3 regions of the Allobosea eneae genome follow, and region 1 is predicted to be linked to each of the others. Evidence: predicted binding sites of a transcription regulator. Region 1 holds the regulator's gene; each other region holds the start of a gene.

Region 1 (4,814 bases):
GAGGCGGCGGCATGAGCCGCCTTACCCATCTCGACCAGAAGGGCGAGGCCCATATGGTCGATGTCGGCGACAAGGCCGAGACTGTCCGCACGGCGATCGCCGAAGGCCATGTGGTGATGCAAGCCGAGACGCTGGCGATCGTCCGCGACGGCGAGGCCAAGAAGGGCGATGTGCTCGGCACGGCGCGTCTCGCCGGCATCATGGCTGCCAAGCGCGCGCACGAGCTGATCCCGCTCTGCCACCCGCTGCTCCTGAGCAAGATTTCCGTCGACCTCTCGATCGACGAGGCCCTGCCGGGTGTACGCGTGCGCGCGGAGGTCAAGCTGACCGGCAAGACCGGCGTCGAGATGGAAGCGCTGACCGCCGTCAGCGTCGCCTGCCTAACCGTCTACGACATGGTGAAGGCGGTCGATCGCGCCATGCATATCGAAGGCGTCCGACTCGTGCATAAATCCGGCGGCAAGTCCGGAACCTACGAGATCGCAGGACCATAGGCATGAGCCTCACCCCCGTCCCGGTCGCGCTCAAGGCGCTGCTCGACAGTGTGCCCGGCCCGACGCCGGCGCAGACGCTGGCGCTGGCGCACTGCGCCGGCCGCGTACTGGCTGAGGACGTCGCTGCGCTCAGGACCCAGCCGCCCTTCGCCAATTCGGCCATGGACGGCTATGCCGCCCGCGCCGCCGACCTGGAGCCGGGCAAGGAGCTCAAGGTCATCGGCGGATCCGCCGCCGGCCGCGGCTTTTCCGGCCAGGTCGGGCCCGGCGAGACGGTACGCATCTTCACCGGCGCGCCAATCCCCGACGGCGCCGATGCGATCCTGATCCAGGAGCATGCCGAGGGCGTCGGCGGCCCGGTCATCCGCGTCACCAGGCCAGCGAGCAAGGGCCAGTTCATCCGCCCGGCCGGGCTCGATTTTCAGACCGGCGAGGTCCTGCTCAAGACTGGCCGCCGGCTCGACAGCGCCGCGCTCGGCCTCGCCGCCGCTGCCGGCCATCCCACGCTTTCGGTCCGCCGCAAGCCGCTGGTCGCGATCCTCGCCACCGGCGACGAGCTCGTCCTGCCGGGCGAGCCGGTCGGCCCCGACCAGATCGTCGCCTCCAACAGCTTCGCCCTCGCCGCGCTGATCAAGCAGGCAGGCGGCACGACGCTCGATCTCGGCATCGCCCGCGACAACCACCCGGATCTGGCCGCCAAGATCGACGCGGCGCGCGCCGCCGGCGCCGATGTCTTGATCACCCTCGGCGGCGCCTCGGTCGGCGAGCACGATCTGGTCCAGGCGGCGCTGAAGGCGCAGGGCATGGCGCTCGGTTTCTGGAAGATCGCGATGCGCCCGGGCAAGCCGATGATGATGGGCCGGCTCGGGCCCATAGTCGCGCTCGGCCTCCCCGGCAACCCGGTCTCCTCGATCGTCTGCGGCCATCTCTTCGCGATGCCGCTGGTCGAGGCGCTGCTCGGCGTTGTCGATCCCGAGCGCGACCGCAGCGAACCCGCCATCCTCGCCGTCGACCTGCCGGCCAATGACGAGCGCCAGGACTATCTGCGTGCCACGATCGAGACGACCGCTGGCGAGCGACGCGTCAGGCCCTTCGCCAAGCAGGATTCCTCGATGCTGGCGAACCTGTCGCGCGCCGAGGCACTGGTGGTCCGCCCGGCTTTCGCCGAACCAGCCAAGGCGGGCGATCCCTGTCGCATCATCAGGCTGCGCTAGTCGAGCCTCGCCTCCTCGCGAATGGTCATCCCGGACAAGCCGCGAAGCGGCGCCGATCCGGGATCCATTCGGTCGCCCGGGATGACAGCCCTCAAATGAACAGGTCCGGCCGCACCGATACCCTTGCGGAACACAAGGCGAACGCGTATGGTGTTCGTGCTTTGTTTCGATTCTAGCCGAAAAGGCGGACGGCGCGACCATGCTGACACGCAAACAGTTCGAACTGCTTCGCTTCATCCATGAGCGCCTGCGCGAATCCGGCGTGCCGCCCTCCTTCGACGAGATGAAGGACGCGCTCGACCTGCGCTCCAAATCCGGCATCCACCGTTTGATCATGGCGCTGGAGGAGCGCGGCTTCATTCGCCGGCTTCCGAACCGGGCGCGCGCCCTCGAAGTCATCAAGATGCCGGACGGCATCGGCGGGCCGCAGGCACAGCGCGGCCGCTTCAGCCCCTCCATCGTTCAGGGCGGCCTTGGCCAGACCCCGCCTGCCCCGGCACCAGCAGCCAATCTGACGAAGCCGCGACCACCGGCTGCCGAAGACAGCGGGCGCTCGACCGTCTCGATCCCGGTCATGGGCCGCATCGCCGCCGGCACACCGATCTCGGCGATCCAGGACCGCAGCCACAGCGTCACGATGCCGGCCGACATGCTCGGCGGTGGCGAGCATTATGCCCTCGAGGTCCGCGGCGATTCGATGATCGAGGCCGGCATCCTCGACGGCGACACCGTGGTTATCCGCAAGCAGGACACCGCCAATACCGGCGACATCATCGTCGCCCTGATCGACGACGAGGAAGCGACGCTGAAGCGGCTGCGCAAGCGTGGCTCGTCGATTGCGCTCGAAGCCGCCAACCCCGCCTATGAGACGCGCGTGCTCGGGCCCGATCGGGTCAAAATCCAGGGCCGCCTGGTCAACCTGTTGCGGCGCTACTGAAGCGCCTCCGCATCCTGTGCCTGCTCCGCAGTTGCGGGTGTCGGCGCGGGAGCGGGTTCAGGCGACGGCTTCGTTTCCGGCCGCGCCCTGGTCCACGGACGCAGGCGGGCGACCTCGTCGGCCGTATAGGCGCGCCAACCGCCGCGGGCCGCATGATAGGCGGTCGCGCCATCGCGGATGAGCGCACTGCGATCAATCAGGCGCGCGGCGCAAGGTGCTGTCCAATAGAGCGATGTCACCACGAGATCGGCGCGCTGGCAGTCCTCGACCAGTGCGATGCGGTCGCGCGTATAGGCTACCGAGCGGCCATCGGGGAGGCGGATGACGCAGCCACGGGCATCGCAGGCGGCGCCCTGGCGCAGAGCGGCGTCGTCTGGCGAGCGGGAATCGCCGTCGGCATGCAGCCATTGCGTCAGGACGAAGCGGCTCGGCTTGCCGGCCAGCACCATCTTGCCCTCCGGCCCGCGCACCAGCACACCCGAGCCGTCGCGCTCGATCAGGATGTCGGGCCGCGACGGCGCCGAGGCCAGCGCCAGTCCGCCGACCAGCGGCAATGCGGCGAGGAAGCGCAGCGCCGTCGTCCACAGGGTCAGCCAAAGCAGCGAGATCGAGAACAGGATCAGCGCCAGCGGCCCGAAGGCCGGCAGCACAATGGTCGAGCGGTCGATGCCGGCGACCCAATGGGCGAGCTGGAGCACGAGGCCCGACGCCCAGCCCATCAGCGCCCAGGCCGGCCAGTCGAGCCCGAACGGATAGGCGAGCACGCCGAAGACGGCGGCCGGCATCACGATCAGCGAGACGAAAGGCAGCGCCAGCGCGTTGCCGAGCAGGCCGAACGGGTTGAAGGTCTGGAAGTGGAAGACGCCGTAGGGCGCCGTCGCCGCGGTCGCGACCATGGTGGTCGTCAGGATGCCGACGGCCGAGAGCCAGAGCGGCCGCAGCGGCCAGGGCCAGGAGGCCGCGGCGGCATCGGGCGCTCGCTCCTGCCAGCGTTCGGCGAAGGCGATCAACGCCGCCACCGCCCCGAACGACATCTGGAAGCTCGGCCCGAGCAGCGCCTCCGGCTCGCGCAGCAGCACGATGATCGCGGCGAGCGCGAGATTGCGCATGGAGAGGGCCGGCCGGTCGACCAGGATGGCGCCGAGCATGACCAACGTCATGATCAGCGAGCGCACGGTGGCGACCTCGGCGCCGGAGAAGACACAGTAAGTGGTCGCGCCAGCCATGGCGGCGAGCGCCACGAGCTTCTTCACCGGCCAGTACAGCGCCGCCGTCTGCGACAATGCCAGCAGCGCCCGCGCCAGCCAGAAGATCGTGCCGGCGGCCAACACCATATGCAGGCCGGAGATCGAGACGATGTGGTAGATGCCGGCGGCGCGCAGGTCGTTGTTGGTCTCCTCGCTGATCAAACCGCGCTTGCCGGTTACCAGCGCTGCCGCCATCGCCCCAGCCTGCCCACCGCCGCTGGTCGCAATGCGCTCGGTCAAGGCGTTGCGGGCCTGGTCGATTGCGACCGCCCAAGCGAGCCGGCGCGGCATCGGGATGGGCGCCGGTGCGAGCGTAATCTTGCCGGCGATATTGCCGACGGCGCCGATGCCTTGGAAAAAGGCGTCGCGGGCGAAGTCATAGCCGCCTGGGCGCGCCGGACCGGGCGGCGGCAACAGGCGCGCGGTCGCGCTGATATGGTCGCCCGGCTTCAGCGTCGTCACCGGCGTGGTGACGCGCACCCGCCGCGGCCTCTGAGCCGGATCGATGCCCGGCAGGTCGGTGACCTGGATGACGATGCGCACGCCCTTCTCGCGCTGCTCCAGCGCCTCGACAAAGCCGGTGAGCTTGCCGACATGGTTGCGTGCGAGGGCAGGCGCCGCGATGCCTGCCGTTCGCCAGGTCGCCGCGGCGAAACCTGCAAAGGCCGCAGTCGCAGCGATGCAGACCGCCATGGCCGCCGGGCGCTGCCGCAGCAGCAGCGCGGCGAGTGCGCACAGCGCCAACCCGGCCAGGGGGGCGGCCAACCCCGGCTCACGATCGGCCAGGAAGTAGAGCAGCACGCCGGCGCCCATGCAGACCGGAAGCCAGTTGAACAGGCGACGACGCTCGATCTCTGTCTCGAGCGCCTGGCGGAAACGGCCGCCCCAATCCTGCAGGGAAAGCGATGCAGGCCAATGGAAT
Region 2 (4,814 bases), on a different contig from region 1:
CCGGCGGCGCGATAGAGCCCTTTGGGAACGTCCTTGTTGGCCGGGAACGAGGTCCGGCCGGAAGAGGCGAGATGCGAGATGTCGTCGAGCCCGGCAGCCTCCGGATTGCCGTGCTTCAGCGCCCAGAGCTGAGCGGCGAGCGCGCGCGGCGCCGGCTTCAGCAGGGCCGGGACATAGAGGTGGAAGGCGCCGAAGCGGATGCCGAGCTGGCGCAGGCCGGCCCGTCCCTCCTGGTCGAGCGTCTTCATCTCCTCAGCGACCTTGCTGCGCTCGAGCACGCCGAGCGCCTCGGCCGCCTGATAGGCGATACCGCGGGCGATGCCGCTGACGCTCTCGGCGTTCTCCAGGATCTGCAGCGGGCCGAGCAACTTGGTGACGTGGTGCTTCAGCCAGGCGCCGAGCCTCGTCTCGATCTGCTCGCGGGCCTGGGCCGGCAGATGGTCGTCGACCATCAGCCGCAGGCGCGGCTCAAGCACTTTCTCGCCGGCGGTCAGGCGCGCCACCGGCTCGCCCACCCAGCGCACCAACCCGTCATGCGACAGCACGAAGGCCTCGTCGCCGGCCAGCACGACGCGCGAGGCGCGCGCCTCCAGCTCGCCGCCAAGCGCCTTCAGCGCCGCAGCGTTCAAAGCTTTCGCTTCCGGACCACCCGCCTTCGGGTCCGCCGTGAAACGGAAGCCTTGCAGCAATCCGACATGCTGACCCTCGACCAGGACATCGCCGGTCGCGGTGACTTCGGCCTCCAACATCGCATTCTCCCGCAGGCGACGCATCAATACGCTCGTGCGCCGATCGACGAATCGGCTGGCGAGCCGTTCGTGCAAAGCGTCCGACAGCCTGTCCTCTACAAGACGAGCCACCCCCTGCCAATGCTCAGGATCGGGCAACCAGTCCGGACGGTTCGCGACATAGGTCCAGGTCCGGACCTGAGCGATGCGGGCCGACAGGGTGTCGATCTCGCCATCGACACGGTCGAGCGCCGCCAACTGGCCGGCATACCAGTCGGGATCGAGCCGGCCATGGCGCATCAGGCGCAGATAAAGCGTCGTCGCCAGCTCGGCATGCTGCATCGGCGCGATCTTGCGGTAATCGGGCAGGCCACAGACCTCCCAGAGCCGCGACACCGCCGGCTTGCCCTGCGCCAGCCGCGACACATCGTGGTCGCGCGCCAGGATCTCCAGCGTCGTCATGTCCTCGGCGATCAGCGCCCGCGTCAGCGCCAGCTCCTGCGGCTGGACGTTGAGACTGTCGAGCAGACCGGGAATCGAGCGCAGGTCGAGATCGGAGTTGCGCCATTGCACCTGCCGCACCGGTTCGAAGCGGTGATCCTCGATCGCCTCGACCAGCTCCTGCTCGAAGGGCGGGGCGCGGCCGGTGGTGCCGAAGGTGCCGTCGCGCAGATGCCGTCCGGCCCGGCCGGCGATCTGGCCGAACTCGGCCGGATGCAGCTTGCGATAGTGATGGCCGTCGAACTTGCTGTCGCCGGCGAAGGCGATGTGGTCGACATCGAGGTTGAGCCCCATGCCGATCGCGTCGGTGGCGACGAGATAGTCGACATCGCCCGACTGGTAGATCTCGACTTGGGCATTGCGCGTGCGCGGGCTAAGAGCGCCCAGCACCACCGCCGCCCCGCCCTTCTGCCGCCGGATCAATTCGGCGATGGCGTAGACCTCCTCGGCCGAGAAGGCGACGATCGCCGAGCGCCGCGGCAGCCGGGTGATCTTGCGGTCGCCGGCGAAGGAGAGCTTCGACAGACGCGGGCGCGAGACGACGTTGACGCCGGGGATGAGCTGCTCGACCAGCGGCTTCATCGTGCCAGCGCCGATCAGCATGGTCTCCTCGCGACCGCGATGATTGAGCAAACGGTCGGCGAAGACATGGCCGCGATCGAGATCGGCGGCGAGCTGGATCTCGTCGATGGCGACGAAATCGACGGGAAGATCGCGCGGCATCGCCTCGACCGTGCAGACCCAAAAGCTCGGCCGCTCCGGCTTGATCTTCTCCTCGCCGGTGACGAGCGCGACCGCCTGCGGCCCGACCTTGTCGACGACGCGCTGATAGACCTCGCGCGCCAGAAGGCGCAGCGGCAGGCCGATCATGCCGGTGGGGTGCGCGATCATCCGCTCGATGGCGAGATGGGTCTTGCCGGTATTGGTCGGTCCGAGCACCGCCGTGACGCCGCGAGCGCGGAGCGAAGGCGGAAGGGAACGGGTTGGGATCAAGACGCTGGAGCTTTCCTGCAGCCTGCGCGGCGAAACGCCGGGCCAGCCCTAACGGGATGAGCTGCCCGAAGGCAACCCGATCCGTGAACAGAACGAGTCCGGAACGAAGCGGGGCCGAATCGCTGACTCCGACAGAATCAGGTTTCGTTCACGGCGAGATATCGCGGCAAGCGATTCAAAAACCACAAGATTTTGAATCGCCCTCATTCTTCATCCTTCGCCGACTTGCGCGCGCGAGGGCCGCTTTCGCTCATTTAGGTGTTGTGAGCCAAAAGGCGAGAGGACTCCGAGAAATAGGGTAGACAATAAGCCGCCAGTTAATCCGCGAACACATCGGCCACGACCTGGGCCGCCTCGTCGGGCGCCTCGACATGGACGAAGTGGCCGGCGTCCTCGCAGAAGCTCACCTCGACATCGTCGAAATAGAGCGGCAGGAAGGTCGACCAGTCCGATTTCAGGATCGGGTCGTGCCGGCCCCAATGCACCCTCGTGCGCTGATGGATCGGCACGCTTGGCGCCGGATGGCCGTCGATCGCGGCGATCCGCGCCGCGTTCTGGCTGCGATACCAGTCGAAGCCCCCACGCAGATTGCCCGGCGTCATGAAGTTCTCGACGTAAGCGTCGAACACCGGCGCGAAAGCATCCTTGCGATGGCACCAATGCGTCAGGAAATGCCCGAGATAAAGCGCGCAGGCCGCGCGGCTGGAGCCGATCAGCTGCTCCGCCAGCGGCAATTGCTGGAAGGACTGATACCAGATCTCGTTGACATGGCCGTCGCGAACCCAGGCCGAGCCGACGCTCGGCGTCGGGCAGTTGAAGAACAGGAGCTTCTCGACCCGCTGCGGATGGCGCCGCGCCAGTCCTTGCGCGACATAGGCGCCGACATCATGGCCGACGACGCCGACCGGGCCTGTGCCGAGTGCGTCCAGCAGCGCCGCGATGTCATCGGCATGAGCGTTGGCGCCGACATCGCTGCGCGGCGCCGATGACTTGCCGCTGTCGCCGAAGCCGCGCAGATCGGGCGCGATCAATCGGAACTCGCCATGCAGCCGATTCATCACCGGCAGCCAGCTCATCCAGAATTCCGGCCAGCCATGCAGCAGCAGGACCGCCGGCCCGTCGCCGACCTCGGCGACATGGAGCATGGTGTCGCGCACGACGACCTGGCGATGCCTGAGGCCGGGCGGCAAGGCAAAATCGCTGGACATGGCAGCTCCGGAAGCGAATCACCGGGAAGGCTAGCGCCTAGCACCCAAGTCCCGCAATTCGTCGAATGGCAAAGCCTCCATGCGTTGCGGGTCGGGAGGCGATCGAGGCGCAGGCGGGGATAGACCGCGATCTTATCCCCGGTGCTGTCGGCGGCCTCAGAATGGTGCGCTTCCGACCGGGGAGCACGCCATGCCGAACCTGCCGTATCGTCCATCCAGCAACAGCGCGCGCTGGCGCGAGATCGTCCTTCTGCGCCGCCGGCTCGTCTCGCTGAAGGCGCAGGCACGCCTGCTCCGGCATGAGCTCGCCCGCAAATACAATCCCGACCAGCCGCGCGTGCCGGCCGGCAATGCCGATGGCGGGCAATGGACCAGCGGCGGAGGCGGCGGCGACCCCACGCTGACTGGAACCGATTTCCTGGGCGATCTCGGAAGTGCCTTCTCGGCTGCATTGAGCTTCGGCGATGTGGTCGCCGATACCAGCGGCGAGGAGAGCTGGGCCTTCTATCAGGACGCCACGCGCAACGACGGTTCGCTGGCCGAACGCTCTGTCGTCAACCGCGATGGCTCGACAATCCAGTCCGAATTCGCCGAGCCCGACAAGCCAAGTGACTGGGACGAACGCCACATCGTCACCCTGCCCGAAGGTGGCAAGACCACCTTCGAGACCGCGGACCGCACCCAGACGATCCGGGACGGCGACCCGGATGGTGAAATCGTCTCGCGCTCGACCTGGACCGAGCGCGGGCCAGAGCGTGAGGCGACCGTGCACGAGGCGTTCGCACCGGCGATCGTGCTCGCTCCAGGCGCGGCGCAAACCACGATTACCTCAGCACTGACGCTCTTCACCTGGCTATCGGCGCGGAACAAGGTCGATGGGCTGGAAGCGACCATTGCTTTCAACGCCCGAGATTATCGCCCCGGTGAGGCGCCCGGCTTCGACCTTGGCTATGTCGGCCAGATCAGCCGTTCCGAAGCGGAGGCAGCCTGTCGGTATCTGCCCGAGCTACAATCCCGCCTAGACGCTGCTGTTGCGACGGTCGGCCCTGCAAACAAATATCCGTCCATGGCCGTCTACGGAACGTACGTGCATACGAATATGAAGAACCAAATTATAACGCAGAATTATCCTGATTTGAAAGCCGAACGATCGTTCTTGAAGGAATCATACGAACCGACCTCGGAAACTCTGCGCCGGTACGGCTATCCCGATACGGTACGTTATGATGCATACGAGCTTAGAGCCGACGGAACGCTTTGCCTCTACGACTTCAAAGCAGGCAGACGCGGGCTTTCTCTTGTCCGCTCCGATATTATGGCCAATGCAGCGCGATATGGCTTTGCTAGCGCGCGCCGGATCATCGTCCTCGAAGTCAGGCCGAGC
Region 3 (4,814 bases), on a different contig from region 1:
CGTCATGCGGCACCACCGCGTTGATCAGGCCCATCTCCAGCGCCCGCTGCGGCGTGAACGGATCGCCGGTCAGCAGCAGCTCCATGGCGCGCTTGCGGCCGGCGAGGCGCGGCAGGCGCTGTGTCCCGCCGAAGGTCGGCGGCATGCCGAGATTGATCTCCGGCTTGGCGAACATCGCCCGCTCGCTGGCGATGGCGAGCGGCACCGCCTCGGTGACCTCGCAGCCGCCGCCATAGGCGAGCCCGTTCACCGCGGCGATCACCGGCTTGCCGAAGGCCTCCAGCCGCGCCGTCAGCTTCTGCCCGCGGCGGACGAATTCGCGCACCGCCTGCTCCGGCCCGGCCGCGACGCTCCGCGAGAACTCATGGATGTCGCCGCCGGCCGAAAAGGCGCGCTCGCCGGCGCCGGTCAGGATCACGGCGCGGATCGAAGGATCGACCTCGATCGCATCGAGGACGTCGAGCAGGCGGTCGATCAGTCCGTAGCTCAGCGCATTCAGCTTCTCGGGCCGGTTCAACGTCAGCGTCGCAATCGCCTCGCGCTGTTGAATCAGGATGGGATCATTATCGGGCATGGCTTTGGCCTTCTTCCGGTTTCGACCGATCGAAGCTGCACTCCCGACTTGACGATATATACTACCTGTACGGTATACATCGAGGCATGACCGAACCCGACAAGCCGACGCGCATCCGCATCATCGAGGCCGCCAGCAAGCTCTTCTACGGCGAGGGCATTCGCGCCGTCAGCGTCGATGCGGTGGCTGAGAAGGCCGGCGTCACCAAGCGCACGCTCTACTACCATTTCGAGAGCAAGGACGAGCTCGTCGCTGCCTATCTCGAGGCGCGCGACCAGCCCAACCTCAAGCTGATGGCCGGCTGGTTCGACAAGGCGCAGGGCGGCCTGCCGCAGAAGATCGAGGCGATCTTCCAGAACCTCGCGCGCTCCGCCCGCCACCCGCGCTGGAAGGGCTGCGGCTTCCTGCGCACCGCCGCCGAGCTCGCCAACCTGCCCGGCCACCCCGCAATCAAAATCGGCGCGCGCCACAAGGCCGGCTTCGAGCGCTGGCTCGCCGGCGCCTGCGCCGAGCATGGCGCCGCCGCGCCCGAGGAACTTGCCCGCCAGGTCGTGCTGCTCATGGACGGCGCCTTCTCGGTCATGCTCGTCCATCGCGACCCGGCCTATGTCGAGGCCGCCGGCCGCGCCGCCGCTGCGCTGGCCGCCGGAGCGCGCCCGAGCCCCCACGTTTGATCAGCGTATCGCCGCCTTCTATCCTGCGCCGATGACGCAAAGGCCGGTTCTCGTCTACACGCTGCTGCTGATCGTGCAGACGGTCTGCGCGCTGGTGATCCTCTTCCACATCCACACCGCCTTTCGCATCCTGATCGAGCGGATCGGCCAGCAGCAGACGCTGCCGACCGAAGTTCTGGCGCAGGTCTGTGGTGCGGCGCTGCTCGGCCAGCTTTGCTATTGGACCCGCCTCTACCGGCTGCCGGTGCCGCATGGCTTCCACAGCCCGGTCCTGGGGCACCTGCTGGCGTTCGCAGCCCGCCTCGGTGCGATCGTCGGCGGCGCGCTCGCCTCGATCTATTTCCTGCGTCATCTGCCCGAGCTGACCAGGCTCGCGGACAGCTTCACCCTGACCTGGCGTTCCAGTCTGCTGCTTGCGATCGTCTTCGCGATCTACTGCTACACCGTCGAGCTCGAACGCCTCGCCGCGGCCTGGCAAGCCAAGCCGGAGGAATGACTGCCGCCGGCTCTGGTCAGGCGCGCAGGCGCGCCAGCCAGAGCTTTACGCCACGCAGGCGCTCCCGCGCCGCCCGCACTAGCGCGACAGCCTTTTGCCAGGCGGTGCTCGCCTTGATCCGGCCGATCACCGCCTGCCGGATCGCCTCGATCCAGCCCATGATCCGCGCAAACCAGGGAATGGTGAGGAGCTGCGCCCGTCCAGCATGGTAGACGCGCTCGACCAGCAGGAAGCCGGCGAGATGGCCGATCGCGGTGGTGACGATACCCGCCGTGAACGCGCCGCGTGCCAGGAACAGCAGGCCGAGCAGCTTCAGCGGCTCGACGATGGCGAAGGGGATCGCCAGCGCGACCAGCGCGCCATAGGGCGGCAACCGCCCGATCGCCGCTTCGAGCCGCGCCACCAGCCTGAGCGAGGCGAACCAGGCGATCAGCGGCCGGTAGACCGGCCGCAGCAGCTCGTCGAGCAGGATGGCGAGCCCGACGGCAAGGTCGAGCGGGATCAGGAGGAGCTTGATCAGCGATTTCCGCATCACGCCTTACTCCCCGCGAGCCTGCCGCACTCACCCCGCCAGAGTACAAGCGGCGCGCGCTGGAGCAAGAACAAAAAAAGAACTTGCGAGAGAGAACAAACCGTGACCATAGTCGTTTCCATGGCGCGGATTGAGATGTGGTCGCGCCCCTGCCATAAGGAGCGCACGTCGTGAATCAGGCAAATCTCAGGCTCGTGGAAGGCTCTTCGATGGACAAGGCCAAGGCGCTCGATGCGGCGCTCTCGCAGATCGAACGGGCTTTCGGCAAGGGCTCGATCATGCGCCTGGGCAAGAACCAGCAGGCGATCGAGATCGAGACGGTCTCGACCGGCTCGCTCGGCCTCGACATCGCGCTCGGCGTCGGCGGCCTGCCGCGCGGCCGCGTCGTCGAGATCTACGGCCCCGAATCCTCGGGCAAGACCACGCTCGCGCTGCACACCATCGCCGAAGCCCAGAAGAAGGGTGGCGTCTGCGCCTTCGTCGACGCCGAGCACGCGCTCGATCCGGTTTATGCCCGCAAGCTCGGCGTCAATCTCGACGACCTGCTGATCTCGCAGCCCGACACCGGCGAGCAGGCGCTCGAGATCACCGACACGCTGGTCCGCTCCGGCGCGATCGACGTGCTCGTCGTCGACTCCGTCGCGGCGCTGACGCCGCGTGCCGAGATCGAAGGCGAGATGGGCGACAACCAGCCCGGCCTGCAGGCCCGCCTGATGAGCCAGGCGCTGCGCAAGCTCACCGCCTCGATCTCGCGCTCGAACTGCATGGTCATCTTCATCAACCAGATCCGCATGAAGATCGGCGTGATGTACGGCTCGCCCGAGACGACCACCGGCGGCAATGCGCTCAAGTTCTACGCCTCGGTCCGCCTCGACATCCGCCGCGTCTCGACGCTGAAGGAGCGCGACGAGGCGACCGGCAACCAGGTCCGCGTCAAGGTGGTCAAGAACAAGGTCGCGCCGCCCTTCAAGCAGGTCGAGTTCGACATCATGTTCGGCGAGGGCATCTCGAAGGCCGGCGAGCTGGTCGATCTCGGCGTCAAGGCCGGCATCGTCGAGAAGTCCGGCGCCTGGTTCTCCTTCGACAGCCAGCGCCTCGGCCAGGGCCGCGAGAACGCCAAGAGCTTCCTCAAGGCCAATCCCGACGTCGCCGCCAAGATCGAGACGACGATCCGCCAGAACTCCGGCCTCGTCGCCGAGCGCATCCTGGAGAACGCCGACCCGACCGCCGATGACCTCGACGAGGGCGAAGCCTGAGCCTTCAAACGCTGGCATTCAGCCATGAGATCGACGGGCGGCCTTCGGGTCGCCCGTTTCCGTTTTGCGGTCAGCAGCTTGCCGCGCCTGCGAACTATGCAGGCCCTTTCTGGACAGGCATAAGTGCGCTGACTAGAACCCTTTCAGCCCTGCCGGCGCTTGCCGGCCCCCTGCTTGAACCAGAGCCAAGATTGCGATGAGCGGCGTCAACGAGATCAGGTCGACCTTCCTCGATTACTTCAAGGCGAACGGCCACGAGGTGGTGCCGTCGAGCCCGCTCGTGCCGCGCAACGACCCGACCTTGATGTTCGCCAATTCCGGCATGGTGCAGTTCAAGAACGTCTTCACCGGCCAGGAGAAGCGGCCTTACGCCCGCGCCACCACGGCGCAGAAATGCGTGCGCGCCGGCGGCAAGCACAACGACCTCGACAATGTCGGCTACACCGCCCGCCACCACACCTTCTTCGAGATGCTGGGGAATTTCTCCTTCGGCGACTATTTCAAGGAGCAGGCGATCCATCACGCCTGGACCCTTGTCACCCGCGAGTTCGGCCTGCCCAAGGACAAGCTGACCGTCACGGTCTACTCCGAGGACGACGAGGCGCATGGACTTTGGAAGAAGATCGCCGGCCTGCCGGATTCGCGCATCATCCGCATCGCGACCTCCGACAATTTCTGGCGCATGGGCGATGTCGGCCCCTGCGGCCCCTGCTCCGAGATCTTCTACGACCATGGCGACCACATCCCCGGCGGCCCTCCGGGCTCGCCCGACGAGGATGGCGACCGCTTCATCGAGATCTGGAACCTCGTCTTCATGCAGTATGAGGAGGCGGCCGGTGGCATTCGCACTAACCTGCCCCGCCCCTCGATCGATACCGGCATGGGCCTCGAGCGCATCGCCGCCGTGCTCCAGGGTACGCATGACAACTATGCGATCGACCTGTTCGCGACGCTGATCCGCACCATCGCCGATCTCATCAATGTCCCCTCGGACGGGCCGATGAGCGCGAGCCACCGCGTCATCGCCGACCATCTGCGCTGCTCCGCCTTCCTGATCGCCGACGGCGTGCTGCCTTCGAACGAAGGCCGCGGCTACGTGCTGCGCCGGATCATGCGTCGCGGCATGCGCCATGCGCAGTTGCTCGGCGCCAAGGACCCGCTGATGCACAAGCTGGTGCCGGCCTTGGTGCGCGAGATGGGCCAGGCTTATCCCGAACTGATCCGGGCCGAGGCGCTGATCAGCGAGACGCTGAAGCTGGAGGAGACCCGCTTCCGCACCACG

The links. The regulator LexA, encoded in region 1, represses DNA repair genes until DNA is damaged. The targets are predictions, from matches to a motif close to TGTTCNNNNTGTGTTCNG.
Region 2: ACFPOB_RS20740 (helicase-related protein) is a predicted target of LexA. The motif match lies at 2,311-2,328, and genes of this name have one in related genera.
Region 3: recA (recombinase RecA) is a predicted target of LexA. The motif match lies at 2,343-2,360, and genes of this name have one in related genera.

Annotation. Positions count from the first base shown of each region.
Region 1 is NZ_JBHSLW010000005.1:88,272-93,085, forward strand. It holds gene trpC (indole-3-glycerol phosphate synthase TrpC) at 1-15, shown strand, start outside; gene moaC (cyclic pyranopterin monophosphate synthase MoaC) at 12-494, shown strand; gene ACFPOB_RS01835 (molybdopterin molybdotransferase MoeA) at 497-1,708, shown strand; gene lexA (transcriptional repressor LexA) at 1,908-2,645, shown strand; gene ACFPOB_RS01845 (ComEC/Rec2 family competence protein) at 2,639-4,814, opposite strand, start outside.
Region 2 is NZ_JBHSLW010000034.1:203,304-208,117, forward strand. It holds gene ACFPOB_RS20740 (helicase-related protein) at 1-2,219, opposite strand, end outside; gene ACFPOB_RS20745 (alpha/beta fold hydrolase) at 2,540-3,430, opposite strand; gene ACFPOB_RS20750 (hypothetical protein) at 3,621-4,814, shown strand, end outside.
Region 3 is NZ_JBHSLW010000139.1:22,090-26,903, reverse strand. It holds gene ACFPOB_RS30590 (crotonase/enoyl-CoA hydratase family protein) at 1-574, opposite strand, end outside; gene ACFPOB_RS30585 (TetR/AcrR family transcriptional regulator) at 661-1,248, shown strand; gene ACFPOB_RS30580 (hypothetical protein) at 1,181-1,744, shown strand; gene ACFPOB_RS30575 (hypothetical protein) at 1,761-2,279, opposite strand; gene recA (recombinase RecA) at 2,447-3,532, shown strand; gene alaS (alanine--tRNA ligase) at 3,729-4,814, shown strand, end outside.